DNA from 2 places in the Veillonella sp. LMAG:90 genome. Region 1 is predicted to be linked to the other one. Evidence: a T-box and tRNA genes for the amino acid it is inferred to sense, from the RefSeq annotation. Region 1 holds a T-box; the other holds one or more tRNA genes.
The links. A T-box is a leader RNA that pairs with one kind of tRNA and senses whether it is charged. The one in region 1 lies ahead of CCC71_RS09585 (valine--tRNA ligase), so its partner is inferred to be a tRNA-Val.
Positions count from the first base shown of each region.

Region 2: it has a tRNA-Val gene. The T-box ahead of CCC71_RS09585 (valine--tRNA ligase) is inferred to sense a tRNA for this amino acid. The anticodon was not compared.

Region 1 covers NZ_NAND01000001.1:2,160,134-2,176,230, forward strand. Annotated here, with positions in the region: gene CCC71_RS09580 (bifunctional folylpolyglutamate synthase/dihydrofolate synthase) at 1-58, opposite strand, end outside; gene CCC71_RS09585 (valine--tRNA ligase) at 68-2,725, opposite strand; T-box leader at 2,767-2,990, opposite strand; gene tatC (twin-arginine translocase subunit TatC) at 3,114-4,037, opposite strand; gene CCC71_RS09595 (polyprenyl synthetase family protein) at 4,041-5,012, opposite strand; gene yihA (ribosome biogenesis GTP-binding protein YihA/YsxC) at 5,009-5,704, opposite strand; gene lon (endopeptidase La) at 5,701-8,013, opposite strand; gene clpX (ATP-dependent Clp protease ATP-binding subunit ClpX) at 8,087-9,337, opposite strand; gene clpP (ATP-dependent Clp endopeptidase proteolytic subunit ClpP) at 9,353-9,946, opposite strand; gene tig (trigger factor) at 9,990-11,297, opposite strand; gene CCC71_RS09625 (CBS domain-containing protein) at 11,419-11,874, opposite strand; gene CCC71_RS09630 (hypothetical protein) at 12,109-13,038, opposite strand; gene rlmH (23S rRNA (pseudouridine(1915)-N(3))-methyltransferase RlmH) at 13,061-13,537, opposite strand; gene CCC71_RS09640 (S1C family serine protease) at 13,571-14,692, opposite strand; gene CCC71_RS09645 (MBL fold metallo-hydrolase) at 14,719-15,588, opposite strand; gene larE (ATP-dependent sacrificial sulfur transferase LarE) at 15,681-16,097, opposite strand, start outside.
Region 2 covers NZ_NAND01000001.1:44,007-60,103, reverse strand. Annotated here, with positions in the region: gene CCC71_RS00250 (MetQ/NlpA family ABC transporter substrate-binding protein) at 1-331, shown strand, start outside; gene hydA (dihydropyrimidinase) at 479-1,945, opposite strand; gene speC (ornithine decarboxylase) at 2,245-4,458, shown strand; gene CCC71_RS00235 (TIGR01440 family protein) at 4,458-5,048, shown strand; gene CCC71_RS00230 (DUF3290 domain-containing protein) at 5,064-5,519, shown strand; gene CCC71_RS00225 (DUF421 domain-containing protein) at 5,527-6,165, shown strand; gene CCC71_RS00220 (hypothetical protein) at 6,196-6,492, shown strand; gene CCC71_RS00215 (exodeoxyribonuclease III) at 6,610-7,365, shown strand; gene CCC71_RS00210 (Glu/Leu/Phe/Val family dehydrogenase) at 7,689-8,945, shown strand; tRNA gene CCC71_RS00205 (tRNA-Asn) at 9,426-9,501, shown strand; tRNA gene CCC71_RS00200 (tRNA-Glu) at 9,506-9,580, shown strand; tRNA gene CCC71_RS00195 (tRNA-Val) at 9,586-9,661, shown strand; gene CCC71_RS00190 (IS1249 family transposase) at 10,241-11,353, shown strand; gene CCC71_RS00185 (ISL3 family transposase) at 11,775-12,941, opposite strand; gene CCC71_RS00180 (S-layer homology domain-containing protein) at 13,259-16,097, shown strand, end outside.

The sequences.
Region 1 (16,097 bases):
GTTTGATGCCAAAGGATGCACAACTGTCTAAATAGGCCACTGCCTCTGCGTACGTCATGATTACCTCCTATAAGGTTTTAAGAAATTCTTCACGTTCAATAACAGCTTGTTGTTTTTGCTGATATTCAGCCAATTTGGCTTGTTCTTTTGCAACTACATCTGCCGGAGCCTTGGCCACGAAGCCCGGATTACCTAATTTACCTTCTAAACGAGCAATTTCCTTCTTAAGTGTTTCTTTTTCTTTTGTCAAACGTTCCCGTTCTTTGGTTACGTCGATTAAGTCTTTGAGTAAGAGATATACTTCAAGACCGTTAACTACCGTTACGGTAGCATTTTCAGGTTTCGCATCATCGGCACCCAAAATAGTTACCGATTCAGCCCAGCCCAAAGTCTTAAAGTAATCTTGATGTTCGCTTACCATGGTGCGGAGCGATTCATCAGTGACAGCTAAAATAACAGCGCTGCGTTTACCCATCGGTACATTCATTTCGGCGCGCATGTTACGAATCCCTTTAATGGCATCCATCATGATGTTCATTTGCGCAGCAGCGGTGCTCTGATCAGCGAACGGTAAAGCCGTTGGCCATGGAGCCACTACGATGCTTCCCCCTTCATGAGGGAGATGTTGCCAGATGTGTTCTGTAACAAATGGCATAAACGGATGCAACAATTCGAGCATATGACGCAAAATAGTTACCAATAAGTATTGAACTACCGCACGGTCACGACCGCCTTCTTTATTATAAAGACGCGGCTTAGCCAATTCGATAAACCAATCGCAATAGCTGTTCCAAATAAAGTCATAAACACCGGCAGCTGCTTCACCTAACTCAAATTTATCGAGATTATTGGTGATGGTGGCCACAGCATTATTGTAGGTATCAATAATCCAGCGATCTGCCAACGTAAAGTCTTCTTCACTAGGAACAAACTCAGGATCGTAATTATCTAAGTTCATTATAACAAATTTTGCGGCATTCCAAATCTTATTTGCAAAATTTCGATTAGCTTCTACGCGTTCCATGTAAAAACGCATATCATTCCCCGGTGTATTGCCGGTTACCAACGTAAAGCGAAGTGCATCGGCGCCGTATTCGTTGATTACATCAAGCGGATTAATACCGTTGCCTAAAGATTTACTCATTTTACGACCTTGGCTGTCGCGTACGAGACCATGAATGAATACATGTTTAAACGGAATTTCTTTTTCAAATTCAAGACCCATGAAAATCATGCGGGCTACCCAGAAGAAAATAATGTCATAACCGGTTACCATTACACTAGTCGGATACCAATGAGCCAATTCCTTGGTCTGTTCCGGCCAGCCCATAGTCGCAAACGGCCATAAAGCGGAGCTGAACCAAGTATCCAGTACGTCTTCTTCCTGATGAACATGACCGCCACATTTAGGACATTCCGTAACGTCATCTTTGGATACAATCACTTCACCGCAATCATCGCAATACCAAGCAGGAATGCGGTGACCCCACCATAACTGACGAGAAATACACCAGTCACGGATGTTTTCTAACCAATTAGTGTACGTTTTGGTGAAACGTTCCGGTACGAATTCGATGTCTTTATCTTTAACAACTTTTAAAGCAGGTTCGGCAAGGGGTGCCATTTTTACAAACCACTGTTTCGATACGAGCGGTTCTACGATGGTATTACAACGGGAGCAATGACCTACACTGTGTTCATGGTCTTCGATTTTGGCAAGGAGGCCCTGTTCTTTAAGTTCGGCTACTACTTGTTTACGAGCGGCTTCACGGGTCATGTCTTCAAAATGACCGGCTTCGCTGTTCATCGTCGCATCAAGATTCATAACTACGATAGATTCGAGGTTATGACGTTGACCCATTTCAAAGTCGTTAGGGTCATGAGCCGGTGTAATTTTTACACAGCCCGTACCAAAGCCTGGATCTACATAATCATCGGCAATTACCGGAATTTCACGATTTACGAATGGCAATAACAATGTTTTACCGATAATATCTTTATAACGATCATCTTCAGGGTTAACGGCTACGGCCACGTCACCGAACATAGTTTCCGGACGGGTTGTAGCAACCGTTACGAAGCGACCTTCTTCACCGACTACAGGATATTTGATGAACCATAAATGGCCTGCTTCATCACTGTGCTCAACTTCAATGTCACTAAGAACGGTATGACAACTAGGACACCAGTTGGCAATGCGTTCACCGCGATAAATAAGACCTTTTTCATATAAGCTTACGAATACTTCGCGAACAGCTTTGTAGTAGCCTTCGTCCAAGGTAAAGCGTTCACGGGTCCAGTCACAGGAAGCGCCTAAGCTGCGAATCTGTTTAACAATAGTGCTGCCATATTCTTCTTTCCATTGCCAAACACGTTTAACGAACTCTTCACGGCCAAGATCATAACGAGACTTGCCTTCTGTTTCTTTGAGGTTCTGTTCTACTTTTACCTGCGTAGCAATACCGGCATGGTCGGTACCCGGCATCCAAAGCACATTGTAGCCCTGCATACGTTTGAAGCGAATCAGAATATCCTGCAAGGTATTGTCGAGCGCATGCCCCATATGAAGTTGCCCCGTTACATTAGGCGGTGGCAATACGATACTGAACGGCTTTTTACTTTCATCTACTTCTTCGTGGAAGTATCCCTGTTTTTCCCAAAATTCATACCAATTCTGCTCAATTTCCCCCGGATTATAGGTTGTTAAATTCTTGAACTCACTCATCTCAAGTTCCTCCTCTATGATATAAAAAAAGCCCTCTCGTCCATTAGGACGAAAGGGCTTAACTTCCGCGGTACCACCTAGATTATTGCCGTTGCAATCACTCATTACCTCTAACGGGGTTAACCGGACAAAACTACACACAATCCAAAGATTGCTTCATCAAGTCAGCTCAAAGGCTACCCTCTTCCTTTCACGTACGTTGCTCGCACCTTACCAACGCTCTCTGCCACGCTATGAGAAGATTTTTCCTTATCTCAGCTTTGTTATACAAATATCAATTAATACGGCTGTAATCATACGGTAATCAGGCCCTACCTGATATACGAGAATTTAAACAACTGTATCTATACTCATAATATCTAAAAATGTCCAACCTGTCAATTTTTACTTACCGTTTCATCACCTTGGCTACCATCCAAAGACTTAGTTCATAAAGAATAATCATCGGCATGGCAATCATAGTCTGCGAAAACATATCCGGTGTCGGCGATATGAAGCCCCCTATAACAAAGGACAGGAAGATAAAGATTTTTCGTTTGGAGCGCAAAAAATCCGACGTAATCAGATTCAGTTTGGCCAAAATAATCATAACAATGGGCAATTCGAATATGAATCCGAAAGGTAGCACAAATGCTATGACAAAATCTAAGTATTGCCCGATAGAAAATAGGGGCTGCAATTCATCGGTGGCAAAACCAATGAAAAATTTAATGGCCACCGGTAATACCAAAGCATAAGAAAACACGATGCCAATAGCAAACAGCATAATCGCAAACGGTAAGAACCAATTGGTTAACTTTTTCTCTTGTTGTGTTAGTGCCGGAATAACAAAGACCCATATTTCATAGAGCCACACCGGTGAGGCTGCAATAACGCCGGCCACAAAAGCTACTTTCATATAGGTAAAAAAAGCTTCCGTCGGGCGCATATAGTACAACTTACCGGCCGGCGCCACAATCATGGCCAATATATCATCTACATAATAATAGGCGACACAAAAGCCCACCAAAATAGCGAGGACCGAAATAATTATCCGCTTACGCAGTTCACCCAGGTGACCTACTAAGGACATGGCTTTATTTTCAGCCATAATCTGCTCTTCCAGCGGTGTATACTGCGACTCAGTCGCAGCAAGATCAACAGTCGCTACATCACCGGATACAGCCTTCAACTCCTCAGCCGATGTTTCGTCATTTACTTCACCGCGGCGAATTCGTTCGGCTGCCTTTAGGCGTTCTTTTTGCGCCAAAACACTATTCAAGGAAGGCTTTCGTTTCGGGTCATTAAAATCACGTACCTGAAACGATTCCATATATTACACCTTTCTATCAGCCAATGAATCCAATACTTCATAAAGGACAGCTTTACCGGCAAAATCAGGCAAAGCCTCTAATGCTTCGTGAGCATCACGACGATAATCGGCTTCCAATGCTTCTGCATTGGCCACCCCGCCTTGAGCCGCCACATAAGCAATCAGTTCATCCGGCGCCTGACCGTCGGCAATAGCTTGCACGGCTTTAGTGACTTCCGCTTTATTGGCCTCGTTAATGACAGATAATAACGGATAGGTAATGAGACCTTCACGTAAGTCTTTGCCTACAGGTTTGCCCGTTGTTTCAGCGGTAGCAGCATAATCCATGATATCGTCGGTAATCTGGAATGCCATCCCCAGGCCATGACCGTATTGTTTTAATAAACGAATGTCGGTTTCCGACCATTTACCGAGAATGCCGCCCAATTCCAAACAAGCTTCTATAAAATCAGCCGTTTTCTTTTGGGTCTTCGTCAAATAACGTTCAATGCCCTGATCGAGACGATACACATCTTCCATCTGCATGAATTCCCCTTCCACCAAGGCGGAAATAATAAACGAAAAAACATGCAAACATGCTACCGAACCAATTTGTGCCACCACGTCAAACGCTTTGGCAAATAAGTAGTCACCGCTTAAAATGGCTACCTTATTGCCCTTACTGCAATGAATGGCTGTGGCGCCACGGCGCACGGCAGCCTGATCGAGTACATCATCATGAATCAATGTGGCTAAATGCAGCATTTCTACAGCTGCGGCAATACGGACACGATCCGCTTCCGATGCTTTACCGGCACCGGCTATAAGCAGACATAACCGAGCCCTTAAGCGTTTACCGCCGGCCGCCGAAATGGGGCGAATTAAGCGGTTAAAATCTTCAGAACCGGTTTGCAAGGACTCCGCCAAATAGGCTTCCACTTTTACGAGGTCTGCTTTTACTTGTTCAATTAATGCCAGTTCTTTTTCCAAACTCATTCGTCGACCCCCACAATCACTTGATTAATACGCTTTAACAACAATTCACGGCCCGTATGCTTAAGCGAGCTGTACGGAATAGCCGGTGCTTCACAAGGGAAATTCTCCTTAATAAAGCGCATGTTTTGTTGTCGTTCCTTACTGTTTAATTTATCAACCTTCGTCACCACAATTTGTAACGGTACCCCCGCCTCACGAAGCCAATTGAAGGCTTCTTGATCGATTGGTAATTCCGGATGACGGCCGTCTACCAACAAACAGAGCAACATCAGTCGTTCTGATTGTAAAATATAATCGGCAATAAAGGAAGACCATATATTTCGATTACTCTTATCAGTTTTTGCGTACCCATAACCCGGCAAATCCACCAAGAACCACTCATAACGGCGTTCTTCGGTTTCACTGATATCCTCTTTGGACGTAATTGTGAAAAAATTTATCGTCTTCGTTTTACCGGGCTGGCCGCTCACCAAGGCAAGGCCTCGGTGATTGCACAGCGAGTTAATCAAAGAAGATTTGCCCACATTGGAGCGCCCCAAGAAGGCCACTTCCACCGTATCCCCTTCCGGATATTGGTCGGGGCGTACGGCAGAAGCCACATATTTGGACGCAATAATACGAGGTCCTTGCGGCTCTTTACGGGTATATACAGGTTTTGGTTGTCTTGGTGTGTTTTTCTTCTGCTTCATCATTTTACAAATGCTCTTGCTAACACTTCATCCATTGTTTTTACCGGCGTAATTTTAAGGCCTTCAATAACAGATGTCGGCATCTCTTCAAGGTCCTTAATATTGCCTTGCGGAATCAATACTTCTTTAATACCGTAGCGTAAAGCTGCCAGTAATTTTTCTTTCAAACCGCCAATCGGCAAGACGCGACCGCGCAAAGTAATTTCGCCGGTCATAGCTAAATCGGAACGAACTTTACGGTTTGTTAAAGCCGATACAATAGCCAATGTCATGGTAATACCGGCCGACGGACCGTCTTTAGGGGTGGCCCCTTCCGGTAAATGTACATGTAAATCCATAGTTTTATGGAAGTCTGCCGGAATATCTAACTCCTTAGCATTATGACGAATGTAGGATAAGGCGGCTTGACCGGATTCCTGCATGACTTTGCCGAGGCTGCCGGTTAAGGACAACTTGCCGCTGCCGGGCATCGTAGTCGCTTCACAAGGAAGTACTACACCGCCCACGGATGTCCAAGCAAGGCCGCAAACGAGACCTACTTGAGCATTCTTCTCCCGTTCCTGTTCCAAATAGATTGGCGCACCCAAATAGTTGGACAAGTTTTTAACAGTTACACGCGGCGTTGCTTCCGAACCGTTGATAATTTCAAAAGCCAATTTGCGGAAAATCTTGGCAATCGTTTTTTCCAAAGTACGAACACCGGCTTCGCGAGTATATTCGGAAATTACTTTACGAAGTACCGCATCGGATAATTTCACATTATGACCGCTTAAACCGTTTTTCTTAATTTGTTTCGGTACCAAATAACGTTTAGCGATTTCCAATTTTTCATCTTCCATGTAGCTGGATAATTCAATCACTTCCATGCGGTCCATCAAAGGTGCCGGAATATTGCCCGGTACATTGGCCGTCGTAATCCAGAATACATCGGAGAAGTCAAACGGAATTTCAATAAAATGATCGCTGAACGTCTTGTTCTGCTCAGGATCGAGCACTTCCAATAATGCGGACGAAGGATCGCCTTTGTAGTCGGATGCCAATTTATCAATTTCATCCAACAAGAATACAGGATTTCTTGTACCGGCATTCTTAAGGCCCTGAATCATACGGCCCGGTAACGCGCCGATGTAGGTACGACGATGACCGCGGATTTCCGCTTCGTCACGAACGCCGCCTAAGGAAGCGCGGATAAATTTACGATTCATAGCTTTAGCAATAGATGTAGCCAAGGATGTTTTACCAACTCCCGGAGGTCCTACCAAGCAAAGAATAGAGCCACTCAAGGAATCGGATAATTTACGAACCGCCAAGAATTCCAAGATACGTTCCTTGACCTTTTTGAGGCCATAGTGATCATGGTCTAAAATTTTAGCCGCTTCGCCGATATCGAGACGGTCTTCGCTTACTTTATCCCAAGGTAGGGACAATACCCAATCGAGGTAATTGCGCAAAATATTCGCTTCCGGCATCATGGATGGCATGCGGCTGTAACGACTGATTTCTTTTTCAATACGTTCACGCACTTCGTCGGACACATTGATTTTCTTAAGCTGTTCACGCAATTCTTCCGCTTCTTCATCAGGATCGGATTTATCACCCAATTCATTGTGAATTACGCGGATTTTTTCACGCAAGAAATATTCTTTCTGCGCTTTTTCCATCTGTTGACGCACTTGGTTATTAATGGAGTTTTCCAAATCAGAGATTTGAAGTTCCATATTTAAGGCGCCTACAACCATATTTAAACGACGTAACACATTGAGTTCGCTCAAAAAGCTTTGACGCGTAACGAGTTCCGTCTGTAAGAATTGTACAATTTGGTCAGCCGTTTCGGATGCGTCGGTGCGCTCCATAACACGACGAATTTCATCTTCCGTAACAAGTTTGGTTTCTTCGGCCCATTTCAAGAAATTGGACTGAGCCAGACGACGATAAGCTTCAATTTCTACATGATCGTCATACTGGGAAACCAATGTTTCCATAGTGGCGCGATAATATACGCCACTTTCATCTATATCAACCACTTTAGCGCGGGCAATACCTTCAACTAAAATGCGAACCAAGCCCCCCGGCAAGCGTAGCATTTGTTTGATTTTGACGATGGTCCCTACTTCGGCAATATCCTTTTGTGTCGGGTTCTCCACTTCGTCATCTAATTGAGCGGATACGGCGAGCAAACGCTCATTAGCCATGGCTTCTTCAACGGCCCGAATGGATTTGTCACGACCGATGTCCAGTCGAACTTCTACTTTTGGGAACACTACCATACCGCGTAACGGTACTAAAGGCAGCGAAAAATTCGTCTCACTCATATAGGCTCCTTTTCAAGTTTATATTTACAAAAAGAAACTCATTCCAAAGGAAATGAGTTTCTTAGACTTACAATTAATTCATGCCCTTTACGGCAGACTCATTCTTGAGTATAGGTTCAGCTGTGCCTTTCACAGCATCACGGGTAATGATACAATCGGTAACACCCTTTTGCGAAGGAATATCATACATAACTTGCTTCATTACTTTCTCAATGATGGATCGTAATCCACGAGCTCCCGTATTACGCTTCATTGCTTCAGCCGCAATTTCCTCTAAAGCATCTTTCTCAAACGTTAAGGATACATCTTCCAAAGAGAGCATCTTTTCGTATTGTTTCGTTAATGCATTGCGAGGCTCTGTTAAAATGCGAATTAAGCCTTCCTTATCTAAAGGATCGAGCGTTACCATAACAGGCAAACGTCCGATAAATTCAGGAATCAGACCAAATTTCTGCAAATCTTCCGGAACAACTTCCTTCAAAATAGCAGATACGTCTTTTTCTTCCTGTTTTTGAATATCGGCACCAAATCCTAATGTCTTCTTAGCCGTGCGTTTAGAAATAACCTTTTCCAGGCCATCAAATGCACCGCCGCAAATGAACAATATATTCGTGGTGTCAATTTGGATTAATTCCTGGTGCGGATGTTTACGCCCACCTTGCGGTGGCACAGATGCAACCGTACCTTCCAATATTTTTAGCAATGCCTGCTGCACACCTTCACCGGATACATCGCGGGTGATGGACGGATTTTCAGATTTACGAGCAATCTTGTCAATCTCATCGATATACACAATGCCGCGCTCTGCTTTGGCCACATCATAATCAGCGGCCTGAATGAGTTTGAGCAAAATGTTCTCTACATCTTCACCTACATAACCGGCTTCGGTTAAGCTGGTAGCGTCAGCAATGGCAAACGGAACTTCCAGCATTTTTGCCAAAGTCTGTGCCAATAACGTCTTACCGCTACCGGTTGGTCCGATAAACAACACGTTGGCTTTCTGTAATTCTACATCATCCACGGTATTATTTACCTGCAACCGTTTATAGTGATTATAAACAGCAACGGCCAAGGAGACTTTAGCAGCCTCCTGACCAATTACATATTCATCCAAATAAGCCTTAATTTCATGAGGCGTAGGTACATGCTTTAATGAAAACCCTGCTTCATCACTATGACCAAGTTCCTCATCAATAATATTCTGACAAACTTCTACGCATTCGTCACAAATATATACATTAGGACCTGCCACTAATTTACGAACTTCGTCGCCGGTGCGCCCGCAGAAGCTACAACGCAACGTTTCTTTTTCGTCTTTTTTCAAGCTGAGTCCTCCTAATTACTTGTCTGTTGCTACAGGACGAGTCAATACCTCATCAATTAAACCGTATTTCACAGCATCTTCGGCACTCATGAAGTTGTCGCGATCCGTATCACGGGCGATAACATCAATCGGCTGCCCACTGTGAGATGCCAATAAGCCATTCAATTCTTCACGCATACGCAAAATTTCACGAGCATGAATTTCAATTTCAGAAGCCTGACCTTGTACGCCGCCAAGCGGTTGGTGAATCATCACGCGGGCATGTGGCAATGCATAACGCTTAGCTTTAGCACCGGCTGTCAATAATACAGCACCCATGCTGGCTGCGGAACCTACACAAATGGTAGATACATCCGGCTTAATATACTGCATTGTATCATAAATCGCCATGCCGGCAGTTACTACACCACCGGGGCTGTTAATGTACAAATGAATGTCTTTATCAGGGTCTTCCGCTTCCAAGAACAGTAATTGTGCAATGACAAGGTTAGCCACATCATCATTGATAGGGCCGCCCAAGAAGACAATTCTGTCTTTTAACAAGCGAGAATAAATATCATAGGAACGTTCGCCACGTCCGCTTTGTTCTACAACGATTGGTACATACATAAAATTTTACCTCATGGGTCCATGTACCTATATAGCCCGTGGATTATTTTTCCTCGGATTCTGCGCCTTTAGCCTGTTCGATAATTAAACGAGCGGCTTTTTTACGAGCTACAGAATTTCTCAACATAGCTACACGGCCTTCTTTAACAATAATATTCATAACTTCTTTAGGATCTGCCCCGAATTGTTGAGCCATCATGTAGATTTCCATGTTCATATCTTCTGGTTTTACTTCTACATTTTCAGCTTTAGCAATGGCTTCCAATACTAAATCGGCGCGAACGTTTTCAGCTGCATTAGCTTTGTATTCTTCGCGAAGGCTTTCCATAGTTTTGTTGGAGAATTTCAAGTAGTCTTCCAATTTCAAGCCACGGCTTTCCAAATTCATAGCCATTTCTTGAATCATCTGTTCAACGCGATCGTCAACCATGATTTCAGGAATATCTACGGATGCGTTTTTAACTGCTTGTTCAATAATAGCAGCATTGTAAGCATCGATAGCACGATGTGCAGCGTCTTCTTCCATGTTTTTGCGAAGATCCGCTTTTAATTCTTCCATAGTTTCATAAGAGCTGGCTTCTTTAGCAAATTCGTCGTTCAATTCAGGTAATTCTTTGCGTTTAATATCGTGAACATGAACTTTGAATACAGCTTCTTTGTTAGCCAATTCTTTTACAAAGTAATCTTCAGGGAAGGTTACCTTAACTTCTACATCATCGCCGGCTGCGTGACCGATCAATTGGTCTTCAAAACCCGGGATGAAGCTGCCGGAACCGATTTGAAGCGGGTAGGATTTACCTTCGCCACCGTCAAAAGGTTTGCCGTCGATAGAACCGGCAAAGTCGATAACAGCAAAGTCATCTTTCTGTAATTTAGCATCTGCATCAGCTACTACCATTTTAGCTTGCTGGTTGCGGATATTATCTAACTGTTCCTGAATCTGTTCATCAGTTACCGTAGCATCCTGTTTTTCAGCTTCAAGGCCTTTGTATTCGCCAAGAGTAACTTCAGGGCGTTTAGTAAGAGTTGCTTTGAATACTAAATCTTTACCTTCTTCAAACGTTACGCGTTCGATTTCAGGTTCACTTACAGGAATGATTTCATTAGCAGTCAAAGCTTCTTGGTAAGCGCGACCGGCAATTACGTCAAAAGCTTCTTCCAAAATAGCTTCTTTGCCGAAGTTCATTTCTAAAATACGGCGAGGTGCTTTACCTTTACGGAAGCCCGGAATATTTACCTGGCCGGCAATGCGTTTTACAGCTTGCTGAATACCTTTGGTTACGTCTTTAGCAGGTACTTCGATTGTTAAGGTTACCTTATGTTGATCAACAGGGGTTACAGTTGCATTCATGAAAATATGTCCTCCTTGAGGGCTAAATGCCCAAAATTTCTGTTTTATAATATTGCATTCCTTATCTTATCATAAAATTTGAATGTATGCAATTTTATGTGATAAAAGTAGCGATTTTATTTTAATTTTCTTTCGCAATCAATTCCATTACATCGCGACGACTGAATACGCCCACTACCGTGTTAGTTTCATCAACTACGGGCACGGTCTTCAAATGTTTTTCCAGCATAGTGGCCACTACACCTTCCACTTCATCTTTTGGCGAGCACGTAATAACTTCGGTAGTCATTAATTCTTCTACATGAGCGGCCAAGAGTTTCTTGAACTGTGCATTGTATTCGCCAATGCCACTGTAATAGATGCTGGCGCCCAAAACATTGACATAGTGCGGTGCATGAGGGCGAATCTTTTTATAAAGTAAATCCCCTTCTGTGATGATGCCGATTAATTTATTATCTTCATCCACTACGGTCAAAGCGGCTACCTGATATTTAACAAGCAACTTAGCTGCTTCATTGATTGACAACTCTTTACTGATTGTTGCGGGATATTTGTTCATAGCTTCAGCGATTAACATAGGATTACCTCCCTCACTATAAAATTTACTATTAGTGCTGAATGTAAAAACATCGAATTCTAAGGCTGATTGTAAAAACTTTAAATCATTTATTCCATAATTCTTAATTCTGCACTAATCGCAATTACAACTTATATATATCTTTGACAATATACTCGTAAAATCCTGCTTTATAATTTATTTTTATCTTTATTTAGTGCAAAACAATTCTTTATTTTAGTACAAAACAACTCTTTATTTTAGTACAAAATAAGCAATCACTGCCAACACAATAACGGCAAATACAATGACAACCTGCCAGCCGCGACGATTGCCACCCTCACCGCCTTCGTCGACGCCGATTAAATTGCCGTCCTCATCATAACGATTGCGGTACTGCCCTTCCAAGTCGTCATAGTCTCTTACATCTTCCACCTGTTTCTTATAGCGTCGCGCCGCAACCTGCCTGGCACGCTCCTGCACATCAAGTTCCATCTGACTTACTTGAAGTGTGGTAAGATCCTTTTTCAAAGACTCCAAAAGGCCGCTGATGAATACGAGACGCCCTTCCAGAATTTTATTTACATCAAAGGATCGTTGGAGCCATGACTGATAAGCTACCTTCAATACCTTATGATTTGCATCGCCCGCCGTACCTTCTGTTTTGATGAGGCTCGCCGTTTTGCTTTCATTTGCCAAGGCGTCCAAAAAGGTCTGTGCATAGCGACTGAACTCGACCAATAACTTCGTCAAATCGCCGCTTTGCATGCCCAACTCTTCTTTGCGATGCATAATGTATTGCGGTGTAAAATTGCCTTTTTCCAACTTTTGAATGGACATAGCCGCATCAGCGTAGGCCCCTAAGGTTGAATTCACTATGCGGGTTGTATTTGCAACCTCTTCCAACGTTTTTTGCAAAAAATCATTCCGTTCTTTCAGCTCCGCCGCAACCGCTACCTGCATATCAAGAGCGGCTACAGCTTCGGCCAATACAGCGGCCTGTTGCTGCAATAAGGCCAAATTATTGTGAATGATTGTCTGCGCCGTCTTAGCGGCCTCAATATAGGTTCTATAAAATCCGTCACTGCCCTCGTTCTGTTGCACCTGCCAGAGCGTTTCCAGACTCGGCATGCCACTGAAATTGGCATTTGCTTCATTATTCGTTGTATCTACTTTATCTGTCACTCTATTACCTCCATCTGCTCCCTTACCAATGATAAGGTTCATGACGATTAATTTTACAAGCGCGGTAAATCTGTTCTACCAATAAGAGCCGCACCATTTGATGGGTGAAGGTCATGGGGCTGAAAGATAATCTTAAATCGGCTCGCGACCTAAGCCCTTCCGACACCCCAAAGGCACCACCGATGATAAAAGTCATCTCACTGATACCTTGCACTTCCAAGTCGGCAATCTTTTCTGCCAAGGCCTCCGACGACATGGTTTTGCCCTTCACGTCCAGTAAAACGACAAAGCTCTTCGGGTTTATTTGTTTGAGCAATCGTTCCCCTTCCTCCGCCACAATAGCCTGACGTTTGCTATCATCGGCACTGGGCAATTTACTCTCGTTCAATTCCGTAATTGTCACACCGCCATATACCGTAAGGCGTTTCACAAATTCGGCCACCCCATCGCGCAGATAAGCGGTTTTAAGCTTGCCTACGGCTAATACGGTAAATTTCATAACTCAGATTCCACCTGCCTCCCCGTAATTTTATTAATTCGTTGAATCCGGCAATGTGCCAAGAGTAATGGACACCGTGTGTTCAGCACCATTGCTGAGCACCGTAAGATCCAACGATTCGCCCGGTTTATGATTATCTAAAATTTGTTTCAACTGCATTAAGTTGGTAATAGATTTCTCACCTACCGCTGTGATGATATCACCTTCATTGATATCGCTGTTAGCGGCCGGTCCGTCGCTATAAACGCGCGCTACCAATAAACCGTCTGTTTTAAGTTGTAAGCCGTATTTCGCCGCATTTTGTTTATCCAAAAGGCCTAACCCCAAATACGCACGAACTACTTTACCTTTTTCAATCAGTTCTTTAACAATCGGTTTTACTTCATTGATAGGAATAGAGAAACCCATGCCTTCAATACCGGTCTGCGAAATTTTAGCACTGTTAATGCCCACAACATCGCCATCTGCATTAACGAGCACACCGCCGGAATTCCCCGGATTAATCGCCGCATCCGTTTGAATAAGCGGGAATCGTTGCGATTCCATATTGATTGTCCGATGCAAAGCACTGATAACACCGGCCGTAACAGTTCCTTGGAATTCTAAGCCTAACGGATTACCGATGGCGATAGCCGGTTCACCAACCTGCAATTGGTCAGAATCACCCAAAGTAGCTACCGGCATATTTTCGGTCGGGTCAATTTTAACAACCGCTAAGTCGGTCAACGGATCGACACCCACAATGGTACCGGGTTGTGAAGAACCATCACTTAAGGACACAGTAACCTTGCGATTATTCGCCTGCGCCACTACGTGATAATTAGTTACGATGTAGCCCGCTTTATCGATAATAACCCCGGAGCCTACGCCTTCACCAACCAATACTTGTTGGTCAAAAATATTACGATCATACACTTTAGTGGTAATGCCTACCACAGCCGGTCCTGCCTTCTTAACCGCCGACACTATCGCCGTATTGCGGTTATCGGAAAGGGGTACCGATTTTTTAGTACCATCGGCATTGACCGCCGTAGTTTCCTGGGTGATACTCTTAGTGTTACCAAAAAAATTACCCGTCAAATAACCGCCTACAGTACCCGCAATAATGAGCACTACAGCTAACAGAATAAATAAGCCTCTTCTTTTGTTATCCATAATAAACCTCCTGACTTAAGAATCAGCTACGCACGGATCGTTACCATTTCTTTCGGTTGACCGTGAAAAATTGTTATATCCTGCTTCATTATAAGCCCTTCCGCCGTTAATGCCGTGGTCACCGTGTCGGTTACTACAGCTTGTTCATTATTCTTTTCGGAGCGATGAGCCATAACTACTTGCAAATGTTCGGGACGCTTCATCATGAGTAATGCTTGCGCCGCGTGTTCATTACTTAAATGGCCGTAAGGACCGGCTACACGTTTTTTCAAATCAAAAGGATACGGGCCGTACTTGAGCATTTGCGGATCGTAATTTGCTTCTAAAACCAACAAATCACTTTCATCCATGTTTTTTAACATAGTGTCATCCACCAGCCCCGTATCGGTCATAAAGGTCAATTTATGCTTACCGTTATAACAACTGAGCCCCATAGGATCCGCCGCATCATGACTGGTACGGAACGTTTCTATTTGTAAATCACCGATGGTGAAATTATTCTTCGTCAAAACGCAAAAGGCCTTGGTGTCAAGGTTCTTACGATTTACGAGTTCACGCATCGTACCCGCTCTGGTATAGACAGGCACATTGCACTGTTTGAGTAATTGCGGCAGTCCCGCCATATGGTCGGTGTGCTCATGAGTAATGCAGATAGCACTTAATTTATCGAGACCTAAACCTACCGCTTTAAGGCCGTTGGTGATACGCCGGGCACTGATGCCGGCATCTACCAAAATTGTGGTATTTTTGTAGGTTATTAGCGTTGCATTACCTTGACTGCCACTGGCCAACACATGTACGGCAAACGGAGCTTCCGAAGACTCTAAAGTTTCGTAAGCCGCCGCTATAGCACGGGCTCGATCCGTCATTAAATTTGTCACTTCTTTGTCTTCCAAAATAACTCCTTCTTACTTCTTACTTCTTACTTCTTACTTTTCCTTATTTTATATCTTAATTCCCTTACTTTCGCTTTGTTGCTTTGTCGGTATTACTGTTTCACTTCACGATTCAAATTACCGCTCTTGAAGCTTTGTAAATCGACACTCACATAGGTGAAGCCGAATTCTTCAAACGCTTTACGAATCGCTTCACGCCGTTCATCATCGGCAAAAATCTGAAAATCTTCACGACTTACTTCAATGCGTGCCATACCTTCATGGTATCGCACCCGCAAAGGACCGTCAATGAATTGATGCAAATACTTTTCGCCTTTTTCAATCATCGTCAACGCTTCGCCGGTAATCTCATGATTGTAAGGAATACGCGTAGCCAAGCATGGCGAACTTGGTTTATCCCATACTTCTAAGCCCCAAGCCTTCGCTACGGCGCGAATATCATCCTTGGTAAAGCCGTTTTCCAACAAAGGACTGCGAACGGTGCCAAGCTCTTCCAAAACGCGCATACC
Region 2 (16,097 bases), 2.1 Mb from region 1:
TGGCTTCAAAGCTACGCCGGCTGATGTTGTGTCCAATCCTAAAAACTTACAAATCAGAGAATTGGAAGCAGCACAATTACCACGCAGTCTTGATGATGTGACGGTAGCAGCGATTCCGATGAACTATGTAATGAGTGCCGGTATTGACGTGGCTAAGCAGGGGATTTTCTTAGAACCTAAGAATGAACCGTTGGCTGTCATGGTTTTAGCGGCTCGTGAAAAGGATAAAGACAATCCTACGTATAAAAAAATTGCTGAGATTTACCACTCCCCGGCGATTAAGCAGTTCATTGCCGATAAATTTAAAGGCACCATTGAACCGGCTGAATAATTGAGGCAGGCTGAATCATATGTAAAATAAAGTAAGCCCTGAGGCGATAGTTGTTATCGCTTCGGGGCTTTTTTGATGTTTAAAAGTATGACTCGGGGTAAAACCGAAGGTTGTTTGTCAGACGTTTTATATGTAGTAAACCGAGGTTTATTTGTCAGCTGCTTTTATATGTCGTTTGAGTAATTGGCCGTACCCTTTTTTGCCACAGAATGTATTGTTTTCGGCAATAAGTTGGCCGCGGAGGAATACTTTGGCCACCGTGGCGTTGACGGTCATGCCTTCGTAGGCGGAGTAACCACAGGTAGTTTTTAAATTATCGGCGCGGAATGTCCGTGATTCGTTAGGATTAAAGAGAACAAGATCCGCATCATAGCCCACTTTAATATCGCCTTTGTTTGTAATCCCGAAGATGCGCGCCGCATTAGTGGCTGTCACCTGCACGAATTGCTCCGGCGTAAGGCGTTTTTGCAAAACACCTTCGCTAAAGAGGAGCGGCATGCGTTCTTCTACACCACTGATGCCGCCGGGACAATTTCTGAAATCGTCCACATAGGCTTGCTTTTCAGCAATGGTAAATGGACAGTGGTCGGTGGCAACCACCTGGACCGTGCCGTCCTGTAAGCCCTGCCACAGCGCGTCTTGGTCTTCTTTTTTACGAAGGGGCGGTGCCAGCATATATTTAATGCTTTCCATGGGACCGCCGTCTTTAAATTTATCATCTGTTAAGAAAAGATACTGCGGGCAGGTTTCGGCATAAATATTGGCTTGCCCTTCTTGGCGGGCAAGACGGATTTCGCTGAGGCTTTCGTGCGCCGACATATGCACTAAGTAGACCGGTGCGTCACCGACAACGCGGGCGAGACCGATAACGGTATTTACGCTGATTGACTCGGCCGTATTAGGGCGCGTCAAGGCGTGGCCGATAGGCAGCAATTCTTCCTTGGTCAAACGATTACGCAGTGTATTGGTAATCGTGTCATCTTCTGCATGGACGGTCAAAAGACCACCGCATTTCTTTAAACGTTCCAACAAGGCAAAGAGTTCCGGTTCGTGCATGGGCGAACCATAGGTGGTATAAGCTTTAAAAGATGGGAATCCTTCTTTGGTTACAAGTTCATTGATTTCTTTTAAAATGGAATCGTCAACATGTTGAAAAACGCCGTGAAAGCTATAATCCACGGGGCAATCTTTGGCGAGGTCGCGATATACATCGAATTGATGATGTAAGGAACAGCCGGCAGGACCGAAGGCTATGTGGTCGATAATGGTAGTTGTACCGCCGCAGGCCGCCGCGATGCCACCATGTAAAAAGTCGTCACAGGCGCGATGTTTCGGCGATTGTTGCAGGTCAAAATGAGTATGCGGATCGATGCCGCCGGGCACGACATAATGCCCCGTGGCGTCAATGATTTCGTAGTCGGTGCCTTGATCTTTAATAGGGACGACTGTTTGGAATTCCTGTTCAGCAGGGCTATTGTTAGTGCCGGAGCCAACTGTTTGCCGGGCCGCATGTGGTGCGGTAATGGCGGTAATCGTGTCACCGGTAATCACGATATCACCGACGAAATGATCGGTGGCTGTGCAAATAAGACCGTTTTCAATAATGATATTCATAAGGCAAACCCTTTCTGCTATAGGCATAGAATCTTGAAAGTGTAATGTCATGATTGTTTTATAACGAGTATATATAACTTTATAATACCCCTTTTGTTGATTTATTCAAAGCATTAAATATACCGAAAGAAGAAAAATAGGGTATAATAAATAGTAAGAGTTTTTTGAATATGAAGTGGCCCACATGAGTGGCTGCGTATCGTGTAGCGGTTGCCGGCAATAGTTAACGTCTCGGCGATTGTATTAGACATATGGCTGGCAGCAAAGGCTGCTTGTGACGAAGATAAAGGAGGTTGTATATGACCGAGTTAAAAGTAGTAGTATCAGAACAGGCGGAATCAGTAGTCGGTATATTGACGAAACGTGACGTTATTCGGCCGCATCAAACCGATTTTACCAATGTGGGCGCAGTTATTATTTGTGACTGCGAGATAGATACATTAAAGAGTACGCCGGTTAAGGTGTTTGACATTCCTGTATTTGTGGTGCGCACAGGCACCGGTATGGAAGGCTTAAGCCCTAACCAAGTATCGCAGGCGGAGGACACCGTATTGCGCGATGCCTATGCGGTATTAGACGATGAGCCGTCGGAACGTGAATTCTACATTCGACGCCTCGAAACGGCTGTTCAAAATTATGAGCATCGCTCGTTACCGCCGTTTTTCCGTTCTTTGAGACGCTATGTAGAGCTGGGCAATTCCCAGTTTGACTGTCCGGGCCATCAAGGGGGGCAGTTCTTCCGCAAACATCCGGCGGGCCGCGCTTTTTACGATTATTTCGGTGAACATATTTTCCGCAGTGATTTATGTAATGCGGACGTTCAACTGGGCGACTTGCTCATTCATGAAGGCTACGCGCTGGAGGCTCAGGAGCATGCGGCGCAGGTATTTAATGCGGACAAAACCTATTTTGTACTCAATGGTACGTCCTCGTCCAATAAAGTAGTCCTCAACGCTTTATTGGCTCCCGGCGATATCGTGCTCTATGATCGCAACAATCATAAATCCGTATCGCACGGCGCTTTGGTCCAGGCCGGTGCCATTCCGGTGTATCTGGAAACGGCTCGCAATCCGTTCGGCTCCATCGGCGGTATTCCGGAAGCTTGTTTTGACGAAACCTTCCTGCGTGAGCGCATTGCGGAACGTGCTCCTGAAAAAGCCAAGGCTGAGCGTCCGATTCGTTTGGCGGTAATTCAGCTTGGTACCTATGACGGCACGATTTATAACGCGCGCCAAGTAGTCGATAAAATCGGTCACTTATGTGACTACATTCTCTTTGATTCCGCCTGGGTAGGCTATGAACAATTCATTCCGATGATGAAAGATTGTTCACCACTACTTTTGGAACTCGGTCCTGACGATCCGGGCATTTTGGTAACTCAGTCCGTGCATAAACAAATGGCGGGTTTTTCACAAACATCACAAATTCACAAAAAGGATTCGCATATCCGTGGGCAAGCCCGTTATGTGAATCAGAAGCGTTTTAACAACGCCTTTATGATGCATGCCTCCACATCGCCGTTCTATCCGCTCTTTGCGGCCCTCGATGTGAATGCGAAAATTCACGCCGGTGAAGGCGGCCGAGCTTTATGGCGTGACTGTGTTATGGTGGGCATCGAAGCCCGTAAAACGGTGCTGCGCAACTGTAAGTATTTACGGCCTCTCGTGCCGCCGACGGTTCACGGTAAAGCGTGGGAAGACGGCGAAACGGAAGTTATGTCCGATGATGTGTCGTACTTTGCCTTTGAGCCGGATGCGAAATGGCATTCCTTCAGCGGTTACGGCGAAGGGCAATATTTCATCGACCCTTGTAAATTCCAGCTCATAACACCGGGCATCGATATGGAAACCGGTGAATACGAGGATTTTGGCATTCCGGCCACAATTTTGGCAAATTATTTGCGCGAGCATCAGGTCGTGCCGGAGAAATGTGACCTCAATACGATTTTATTCTTGCTCACACCGGCCGAGTCGTACACCAAAATGGATGCACTCATTGCTAAATTGTTGCGTTTTGAGCAGCTCATCGAAGCGGACGCGTCATTACAGGATGTTTTGCCGAGTGTATATACGCAGAACATCGACCGCTATCGCGGCTATACGATTCGTCAGCTGTGCCAAGAAATGCATGACTTTTATAAAGTGCGCCGTGTGAGTGAATTGCAACAGAAATTATTTAAACGGGAGTATTTCCCTACCTATGTGAAAACACCGCAGGCGGCGAATATTGATTTTGTACGCGGTGAAGGGGAATTGATTCCGATTGCGGACTGTGTGGGTCGCATGGCGCTTGAAGGGGCCTTGCCGTATCCGCCGGGCGTTATTTGCGTGCAGCCGGGTGAACTTTGGTCGGAAGCGGCTCGTGATTATTTCGTGGCCCTTGAAGAAGGCATTAATGAATTACCGGGTTTTGCACCGGAGCTTCAAGGCGTTTATATTGAAGCGGATGAAACCGGTTATAAGCGGGCTTATGCGTATGTATTAAAAGAGTCCGCACAGAAAGAAGGGGTATAATGGCGAAGGATGAATTAACCTCGGTGGATGAAGCACAATTGTTGCGTTCTATCGGTGAAGCAGTGACGGCGGCGGTGAAGGAATTGGTGACCGTTGCCAAGCTGGAAGCCGGTGATCTGTTTGTTATCGGTTGTTCCACCAGTGAAGTGCGAGGAAGCCGTATCGGTACAGATTCGGCAACGGACGTGGGTGAAACAATTATTAAGGCAGCCGCCGCCGTTTTAGAGCCGCTGAAGATTTCTTTGGCCGTGCAATGCTGCGAACATTTGAATCGCGCCTTGGTACTTGAAAAGTCGGTAGCTAATCGGCATAATTGGCCGATTTGTAATGCAGTGCCGCAACTTCACGCCGGTGGTGCTGCCTCGATGGCAGCGTATAAGCACTTTGCGGCGCCGGTTGTGGTTGAACGGGTAGAGGCTGATGCGGCCCTTGATATTGGCGATACGCTGATCGGCATGCATTTAAAACCGGTAGCCGTGCCGGTTCGCTTAGGCGTAAAAACAATCGGTGAAGCTCATGTGACAGCCGGCCGCGTACGGCCTAAATATATCGGCGGCGCACGCGCTGTTTACGATGAATCATTAATGTGACAGAGGTGAGTACGTTTGAATTTCTATACTTATGCCTATATCGTGCAACAAGGGCAGTTTAACGCCCTTTTGCAATATGGTATATCATTTATACTCTTGGTGGCGCTGTTGGGGGTCAGTATCTTATTTATGCGCCATCGTTTGAATAGTCGTTATCGCGATTTGACAATTCTTTTATCGCTGCTGATTGTGTTTATTTTGGGCATTCGTTGGAGTGAATATGATTCCTCTATGCGAAACTCGGAAGAAAGCAGTCGCATGGCTAGTTTTATCGTATCTGTATCGGAGCGTTTGGGCACGAATAAGGAAGATGTGAAGGTTAATTCAACCCATCTTGATGATGACGTAATAGTCAGTGCGGGCAATCGTTTTTATCGGGCCCATTTTATCAAAGGGTACGGAGCCTATTCATTGACGCAGGTACACGTGATAGATTCGCAGATTAAAGTCATAGATGTGGTGAAGGAGTAAAGCAAACATGATAACGGGTTATACGTTGATTATGATAAAACTGGTGCTGGGCATATTGTGTTTGGTACTGCAAATCAATTTAATGGGCAAGGGGAATTTGGCTCCGAACTCGGCTATTGATCAGGTGCAGAACTACGTGCTTGGCGGTATTATAGGGGGTGTTATTTATAACGAAGCCATTGGAGTCTTGCAATTTTTGCTGGTTCTCATCGGATGGACTATCGTTGTTATGGCGCTTCGCTATTTGTCGGCCTATAATCACCATGTGAAACGTATCGTAGACGGTACGCCCACAATCGTGGTGGATTATGGTAAAATTCAAGTAGAAGATTGTATGCGCAACGGCGTCAGTGCCGGTGACTTACATTTAAAACTGCGCGCCAATGGGGTAACGCGCGTAGGCGAAGTAAAACGAGCCGTTTTAGAACAAAACGGGCAATTGACGGTAGTTAAATTTGGGGAAGATTCGGTACATTATCCGTTAATCGTTGACGGGCAGATAGATGAAAATGTATTGTCATTAATCGAAAGAGATAGAGAGTGGTTAGAAACGAACGTAGCAGAGCAAGGCTATCAACCGTCGGATATATATATGGCCGAGCTCGTGCATGGTGAGTTGGTTATAACCCCGTATGCGAAGGATTAATCCCGCTTGGGGCGATGAAAGGAGCTAGTCATGGTTGGACTGCAGCGAGCTTTATTGATAATTGCATTTCTCTATATTTTGTACCACATATATACACATGGTTTTACGACCACCAATTTAATTGCCGTTGTGTTACTGTTGTTCTCGTTGGCATTTGAGTTGACTCGTAAGGTTCGCCGTGAAAAATTAGAAGCTTATTTTGCCCGTAAAGAGGCGGAAATAGAGGCTGAAGAAGCGGCCAAAGCGGCCAAAGCAGCGGCGGCACGGGGCGAAGCAGTTGATTCGAATACAGAAAAGACAGTTGATGTTGAACATAAAGTTAAATGATAGATGTTAAGGTTAAGCTAAAGCTGAAGCCAAAGCCGAAGTTAAAGCTAAAGCTAAAGCCTGTATAGTAGTATGCTTATTAAGGAAGCTCTCAGCTTCTTATGAAAGGAGTCTTTGATGAAATTAATTTCTTGGAATGTTAACGGTCTGCGCGCCGCGGTAACGAAAGGTTTTATGGAAAGTTTTGAAAAACTTGATGCGGATATGTTTTGCCTGCAGGAAACGAAGTTGCAGCCACACCAAATCGAGTTGGAATTGCCGGGCTATGAGCAGTATTGGAACAGTGCGGTGAAAAAGGGGTACAGCGGTACGGCCCTTTTCACACGTGTGAAACCGTTAAATGTAACGAACGGTATCGGCATTGAAGAACACGATCAGGAAGGGCGCGTGATTACGGCGGAATACGATAATTTTTATCTCGTAACCTGCTACACGCCGAACAGCCAGCGTGAATTGGCTCGTTTGGAATACCGTATGACTTGGGAAGATGCGTTCCGCGCCTATTTGTTGGAATTAGATGCGAAAAAGCCGGTTATTCTTTGCGGTGATTTAAACGTAGCGCATAATGAAATTGACTTAAAAAATCCTAAGACAAATCGGAGAAACGCCGGCTTTACCGACGAAGAACGTGAGAAAATGACGGAGTTGTTAGATGCCGGTTTCACCGATACTTTCCGTAAACTTTATCCGGACGTGACCGATGCGTACAGCTGGTGGTCCTATATGGGCAAAGCCCGCGATCGGAACGTAGGGTGGAGAATTGACTATTTTATTACCTCCGCACGTCTCGATAAGGATATTGTGGAAGCTAAAATTCATCCGGATATTTTCGGCAGCGATCACTGCCCGGTTGAGTTGGAAATTAATCTTTAATCACCGTAGAAGTATAGTTTTTGACAGGGATTTTTGATTTATACTCTATAGAATGGTCAAAAAGACGGTTCTTTATGGAGTTTTATCTATATTGAATTGTCATATATACATAAAAATAGTAAGAGTTCGCCTTAAAAAATCAAGGCGGACTCTTTTATTTTCTATCCTTTATAAATCATGCGTAATAGTTATGATAAAAATGCCTCATATGAAAAATACATGGTTAATAACTTGGGGCTGTGGTATAGTGTATACAAGACATAGATTTGTAATGTTGAATCTTTGATTTTATAGTGTATGCGTAAAAAGGAGACACGATTATTATGGCAAATTATAATCCCTACGAAAACATGCTTAACACACTTGACCAAGCGGCCGAAAAATTAGGTTTGACGAGAAACGACTATGAAGTTATCCGTCATCCTGAACGGGAAATGCAAGTAGCCGTACCGGTACAAATGGACGATGGTCATATTGAAGTTTTCAGCGGTTATCGTACGCAACATAGTACAATTATGGGCGCCGCTAAAGGTGGTCTCCGTTTCCATCCTGATTCCGATGAAAACGAAGTTCGTGCTTTGGCAGCTTGGATGACAATCAAAAACTCTATCGCACACCTTCCATACGGTGGCGGTAAAGGCGGTATTAAAGTAGATCCTAAGAAATTGAGCCAACGCGAATTAGAACGCTTAACTCGCGGTTTTGTTCGTAAAATTGCGCCAATCATCGGCGTTGACACTGACGTGCCGGCTCCTGATGTTAACACTAATCCTCAGATTATGGCTTGGATTGTGGATGAATTCTCCACATTAAAAGGCGTATGGTCCCCGGGCGTTGTAACCGGTAAACCATTGGCCGTTGGCGGTTCCAAAGGCCGTAACGAAGCAACCGGCCGTGGCTGCATGTTTACGTTGAAGAGCTACCTTGAAAAGAAAGGTAAGAAAATGAGCGACGTAACTATCGCTGTTCAAGGCTTCGGTAACGTAGGTAGCGTTGGTGCTTTATTGATGCATCGTGAAGGCGCTAAAATCGTTGCTATCGGCGACGTTCATGGTTCCATTTACAATGAAAACGGTATCGACGTTGAAAAAGCTTACGAATATGCCAACTCTCATGGCCGTTCCTTGGAAGGCTACGAAGAAGCCGGCATGACTCGTATTCCTAACCCTGAATTATTACTTCTCGACGTAGATGTATTATACCTCGCTGCTTTGGAAAACCAATTGAACGGCAGCAATATGAAAGAAGTTAAAGCTAAAACTATCTTGGAAGGTGCTAACGGCCCTACAACTAATGAAGCTGACTTGTACTTCTTTGAAAAAGGCATCGAAATCATTCCTGACGTATTGGCAAACGGTGGCGGCGTAGTAACTTCTTACTACGAATGGGTACAGAACAAAGCCGGCTTCTACTGGGATGAAGACGAAGTAAATGCTCGCCTCGAAAAGAACATGAAAATGAGCTTTGAAGAAGTTTGGGAAATGCAACAACAGTACAAAGTATATCCTCGTTTAGCTGCTTACATGGTAGCTTTGAAACGTTTGGTTGATGCCAGCAAACTTCGTGGTTTCAACGGCTGATAATAACGGGAGCAAACTCGTTTAATTTGAATTAACAGCTGACTACAGCTTTAAGAATCTTTACACTTTGCTTTTAACGGTCAAACAGTAGTGAGTACTGATTGAGTCCGTACAACTTATACAACGCTAAGTATGACTGTCTAACAGGCTATGCGTAGCCACCTTGCTAAATAATATAATGAAAGAAGTATACTCAGCGTAAGAGCGGTCAGGTAAGTAATGCCTGACCGCTTTTTTTGCGCGTGGTTTGGGCAGGCAGATTTAGGCGGGCGGATTTAGTGAAATTACCAATCATATAGTCGGGATTTCAGGGGCGGAAAAGAACAATAAAGGCCTAATAAAAGCCTAACAAAGGTTTAATAAAAGCCCGAAATGTGTGACTTTTGCAACATATTTAAAATACGTATGGAATTTGTAAAAATTTAATAAAAAAGTACTTGCTTTTACTTTGAATTTAGTATAAAATATCTCTTGTACCATTCCTCGATAGCTCAGTCGGTAGAGCAATCGGCTGTTAACCGATCGGTCGTAGGTTCGAGTCCTACTCGGGGAGCCAATGTGGCCCGTTGGTCAAGCGGTTAAGACACCGCCCTTTCACGGCGGTATCGGGGGTTCGATTCCCCCACGGGTCACCACATATGGACGATTAGCTCAGCTGGGAGAGCGCCTGCCTTACAAGCAGGATGTCGGCAGTTCGATCCTGTCATCGTCCACCAGAAACTTTAGAAAAAGCACTTGAAAAATCAAGTGCTTTTTTGTTTTTAATGCGAAATTAATGTGCCTCGAAAATAAGGAATGCTTCGTAAACGAAACGTTGAATTTTTAGTTTACAAAAGTTTATTAATTTCACAAAATAATAGTTAATATTGATAGCGTTTTACTTTCAGCTCACTGTACTCACAGTGGCTGTTTTTTTATGCAGGAACAGGTTATAAAATACGATATCGATAAAAATCGATGGGGGGGGTAAAACCTGAGTTATAGGACAAAAAGTGTGTGTAGAAAGTGCTGCAAACTTAGATAAATACTGGGTTTGTAGCACTTTTATCTTTTTTTGACAAAGATAAAGGGTGGACAAAAAGTGTGTGTAAAAACAGAGTTATAGGACAAAAAGTGTGTGTAAAAAGTGCTGTAAACCTAGATAGATACTGGGTTTATAGCACTTTTATCTTTTTTTGACAAAGATAAAGGGTGGACAAAAAGTGTGTGTAAAAACATGCTTGAACCCACATAACTACTGACTAAAATGGTATTATATCTTCCTAAATAAAAACATAAATAGGAGGATGATTAAAATTAAACAAGTAGTTTGCCCTGATTGTGGTCGAAAATGTATAAAACACGGTATATTGAAATCCGGTTCTCAGCGATGGTTTTGTAAGCACTGTAAAGTCGCTTTCACTAACAAAATTAACACTGATAGTAATGATCTAAAGCTGTTTTTGAAATGGTTATTTAGTAAACAATTGCAGCAGCATATGCCTGGAAGAGGGCGTACATTTAGACGTAAAACGTCTAAATTTTGGTCCATATGGTGCCTCCCACCAAAGATTGAGGAAGTATATGATGTGCTTTACTTTGACGGCATATACCTAACGCGTAAGCTCTGTGTACTTATTTGTTGTAGTAAGGACCATGTATTAGGCTGGTATGTTTGTAGATATGAGAACTCTAGAGCTTGGCAGGCATTAATGGACCGTATTGCTCCTCCGCGTGTTGTTATCTCAGACGGCGGATCCGGATTTGCTAAGGCCTTAGCAAAGAGGTGGCCGACAAGTAACCATCAACGCTGCTTATTTCATGTTTTTGCGCAAGTAAGAAGGTATACAACCTCTGCGCCAAAAACAATAGCCGGCAAGGCCTTATATGAACTGGCAAAGCGTTTATTTAAGATTCAATCGATAGATGATGCCTATACTTGGATTGATGGATTATTAGCTTGGAGAGAAGAGTTTGATGACTTCTTACGTGAAATGACAGTCGACGAAAATGGGAATCAAAGGGCAACTCATGAACGCCTCTTAAAAGCTGAGGCAGGACTTTTACGATTAATTAGAGATGAGACTCTATTTACCTACCTGACGTTTGTAGATATTACCGTACCTACAACGAACAATCGACTGGAAGGAGGCGTTAATGCGCAACTTAGGGGGATGTTACGAGATCACAGAGGGTTATCCTTAGAAAGACGATTAAAAGCGGTCTATTGGTGGTGTTACGAGCACTCACCTAGACCGCTTCCTGTTGCTGAAATATTAAAATGTATGCCTACAGATAAAACCATTGCTGCTACTTACCGTAGGATAATGCGGAATAACCGTCCTGATAATATCTTACCGCAATGGGGCGATGCCATCGTCTGGAATGAGTTTCATATGTCCACGGAATTTCCAATTTATTGGGATTAACTAAAAAAGCCACACACACTTTTTGTCCTATAAGCCTAAAACCTATTTGATAATTAAAGAAATGAATATATTCGCATTTATCTATATTTATCTATGAAATTCGATGCTAATTGATAAATGTCGAATCATATCGATGATAATGATAATATGAATAATAAGGTTATAAAAATAAATTTATAATTAATTCTTTACATCGAATATTTTGAAATGGTATACTTAAGATAGATTCATAAATATCTCATTAATTTTTGAATTGTATTTGAGTTGATGGATATTTGAAAAATGCTTGAAAATATTGTGTTTTTGTGAAGTGAATAAATCGTGTCAAATGGATTTATTTTGTTTTTCGATTAACAAGTGGTTCATTTTCAAGAGCACGATTTATTTTGGCTCTTTGTCAAATTTTGGGGCGCTAAAGAGTCTATGCACTTTGAGGAAGGACATGCGACATAACTGTTGCGTGTCCTTTTCTTGCATTGATGAATAAAATCCGGTTTCGGAAGTAGTGGAAGTTCCGTATCCCAAAAGAGCAACGTTTTAAAACTTTAATTTTGTTGTTGCAACCCTCGGTAAAGCCGTTTGAATATGGTAAGGTTAAGGCATTAATAATTTCGTCGCTCCAAGAGGAGAACGTTTTTAAGAGGGATTGAAATTCAGATAGTTCAGAGTCAAAAACTAATGAAAGCCATTCATTTATGGACCTTAGAATATCGCGCCTCCGTTTAAATTTCAACACTGTATGGAAGGTATATTTTAGCATATAGGCACGGTGTAATCTCGATGAATAGTGAAACATATCCATCAGTTTTGCATATTCATTGTCAGTTAAATCCTTAAAATGTTTAGTCAATATTCGCTTATTCGTTTTGAAGGTTCGGCTTGCATTAGTTAAGGTATTTTGCTCAGCTTTACGCACTCGCTCAAGGGCAAAGGTCACCAGCCGGATTAAGTGGAATCTGTCAGCAACAATATGAGCTTTAGGGAAGCATTGCTTCATGACGGAGCGGAATTGGAGGGACATGTCCATTGTGATGTATTTTACGTTGTTTCGTACGTGTCTTGGGAATTGCAAAAAGTACTGTATTAGCTTGACTGTATCTCGTTTAGGCAGAATATCCAGTATTTTATGGTCAGTAGGATCGGTAAGGATGACCTGGTATTTTTGGCCGGCTGCATTGCCTTTAAATTCATCAATAGATAATACCGCAGGTAATGTCTTGGGCCGGCTATAGTTAATTTCCTTAAAAATGCGAATAACTTGAGTTACGCTAATATGACAATGTTTAGCAACTGCTGTTAGAGATTTTACCTCTGACAATTCAGTAATGACCACTTCTCGTAGTCGGGGGGTAGTCCTAAGATAGCGCGTAGAGAACTCTGTTTTTTCATTAAACGTGCGTCCGCAAGTGCAGCTATACCGGCGTTGACGATAGATAAGGCGAATCGGCTTTTCATTGGTTGTAGTGTGGCGGATTGTACGATGTGTATAGCCTTTTATACGCGTTGTTTCCTTATGGCAATTAGGACAAACATGAGGTTTTACCGGCACCATCACATGTAATACATATTCTTCTGAAGTTTCTCTCATATTTTGGATATGTGAATCTTTTATTCCGAGCATTTTTCCTATATAATTAAGACTAGACATATTGAATAAACATCCTTTCGTTAATTGTTAGCACCTTTATTGTATCGGATTTTATTCAATATGTCTTTTTTTGTGCAAAAAAAGTAGGCGCCAAGAGGACACGCAACTAGCGTTTCTCTTTAGCGCCCCAAAATAAATTATAGAACCTTTATTTTTTTTGCTTTTTCTTTTGATTTAAGAAACATTTTATTTAATATTTAATTAAGTGAATTTTATTCAAAATAATCAAATAAGAAAAAGAGGAGGTTGTAGTCGTAATGAATAAGATTTATAAGGTTGTTTGGAGTAAGGTTCGAAATGCTTATGTAGTAGTTTCGGAAGTAGCAAAAAGTCATAGTAGAAACAAATCACAATCCGGTATGAAGGTAACCGGTGATTTGTTGCGCCTTGCTGTAGTAAGTAGTTTAGTTGTAGGTAGTGCATGGCTTAATCCTATGACAGCTGATGCAACAAACCAATGGGGGGCACGTGTTAATTTTGATAATGATACTACGGCTGTCAGTGGTACTGCAAGAGCAGATGGTAGAGGTGCAGTAGCTGTAGGTACGGCTACCGCAACCGGTGAGGATGCCCTTGCTTTGGGGACTGATGCATCTGCAACCGGTACGGAAACCGTTGCTATCGGTGGTGCCACTTCAGGCTATAATTATGCAATTGCAATGGGGGCTGGTGCTTTCGCCGGTGGTACATATTCAGTCGGCGGCGTAACTCAGAGTGGTGAAAATGCCATTGCTATTGGTCGCTCGGCTTTAGCCTACGGCCTCAATGATGTCGTCGTTGGTGCTAATCAGACGGCTATTGCTCCGACCACCACTGCGTCGGAAGATACGCCTGAGGGAACAGGCCTTAGCTCGGCTCTAGGCGGCCGTGTCATGATTGGCCATGACAATATTGCTTACGGTCGTGCCGGCAACTCGGTTATTGTAGGTTCAAATAACCGATCGAATGCTATTCATGGTATTGCCATCGGCCAGAATGCGTATGCCGGCCAACCTGATGGGAGTACGCTTGCCTATGAAAATACCATGTCCATCGGTACTAATACTCGTTCATACTCTACGGACGCTATCGCTATTGGTAATAATGCTGTTGCCGGTAATACCGATACTAGTAGAACTTCATATGACGGTAATGGTTTGGCTGCAGCTGCCATAGGTTCCGGGGCTAAAGCAACGTCGTTTCATACTGTAGCTATTGGTTCAGGAAGCCAGGCAACCGATATTAGTGCTGCCGCTATTGGTGATGGGGCTCTCGCAAGTGCCACCAGTACGTCTGCTTTCGGGGAGGCTGCTAAAGCTACGTCTGTTGGTTCTCTTGCTGCCGGTGCAGCTTCAGTTGCTAACAATCAATATACGACAGCTGTAGGTAACAGTGCTCAGGCAACCGGATTACGCTCTTTAGCGGTGGGTTTTACTGCTGTGGCCAGTGGTGGTGGCGCAATAGCTCAAGGTACGAATGCACAAGCAACTTCTTCGTATACGATGGCCCTGGGTTATGATACCGTAGCCAGTGCAGGTAGTTCTATGGCCATTGGCTATCAAGCCAAAGCAGTAGGTGGACGAAGTATTTCTATCGGCCGAGAAGCAACTGCAGGTACTGTATCAACCGGACCGGAATCTATTGCTATTGGTTATCAGGCGAGTTCTACGGCAGGTAATGCTATTGCCATAGGTAAAGGTTCTACTATTGATGGTTCGGCTACCACTGCTGTCGCTTTAGGGGATACTTCTGCAGCTAATGCAGTAGGCAGTGTTGCTATTGGTGCTAACTCTGTGGCAAGTCGTGCTGCAGATACGACCGGTGGCGGTTGGAATAATCAGGACAGCACTTGGAGAAGCTGGCTTTCTACAAAAGGCAATGCCGGAACTACTACCGGTGGGGCATGGAATAGCACGTCCGGTGTTGTTTCCATTGGTACTGATGGAGCCAATGGAACTGCGTTGACGCGTAAACTTACCGGTTTAGCGGCCGGTCAGTATGATACGGATGCCGTGAACATGAAGCAATGGACAAATACCATGCTTGCTACTACCGGTGATTTCAAAGACAGTAGCTATACTACTACCTATGGTTCTGACGGCACACCGCGTACAGTTACTAAGCTTTTAAATCAATCGTTGAAGATTACGGGTGGTGTAGATAATACACTGTATTATCAGTCTGATTTTGCGGCTCAACCTAATATCGGGGCTATCATCAGTGATAATACAGTTACACTTCGCCTCAATAAAACACTTCGCGGTTTGGAAACGATTTATTTAACAAATCCGACTACCGGCAACGCCACAACTGTTAGCGGGAATGGCGTTACTATCAGACCTAAATCCGGTAGTAATGTAACTTTGACCACCGCCGGTCTTAATAATGGCGGTAATAAGATAACTAACGTTGCTGCAGGTACGGCCGGTACAGATGGTGTTAACGTCAGTCAATTGAATCAAGCTATTGCCGGTGTTAGCGGTGGCTCCGGTACGACGACTACCGTTACTGTTGAAGGCGGTACGGCAGCCGGTACAAGTGGTACCTATACAGGTAATAATTTACAACTTACGTCAACGACCGGAACAGGTACAGCGACGTATGACTTAAAACTTGCCGATAACGTAACCTTAGGTAGCACAGGCACCAGTGGTACAAATGGTTCCCTTACGGTTAACGGTACAGGCGGCTCTTCTGTAGCTGTTGATGGTGCAACGGGTTCTGTTGCCTTAACCGGTACAGACGGCTCTACAGCTACTATCACAGCCGGTACGTCGGCAAATGATGTGAACGGTAATTCTATTAACCGTATTACAGCAGGTGGACAAACTGTAGCAACCTTGAACGACGGTATGGTATATACCGGCGACACAGGTTCGGCTGCTGTTAAATTAAATAAAACAGTAAATATTGTTGGTGGCGAAACCGATTCATCCAAACTATCTACCGATAATAATATTGGTATTGTGGCCGCTCAAGATGGCGACAATGGCAAATTAACCGTTCGCTTGGCTAAAGATATTACCGGTTTGAATACGGTAGAAGCGGGCGATGCTGTATTAGGTAACCAAGGCGTTGTGACAGCCGGTGGTGTAGCTCAAGACGGCAGCTATGTAA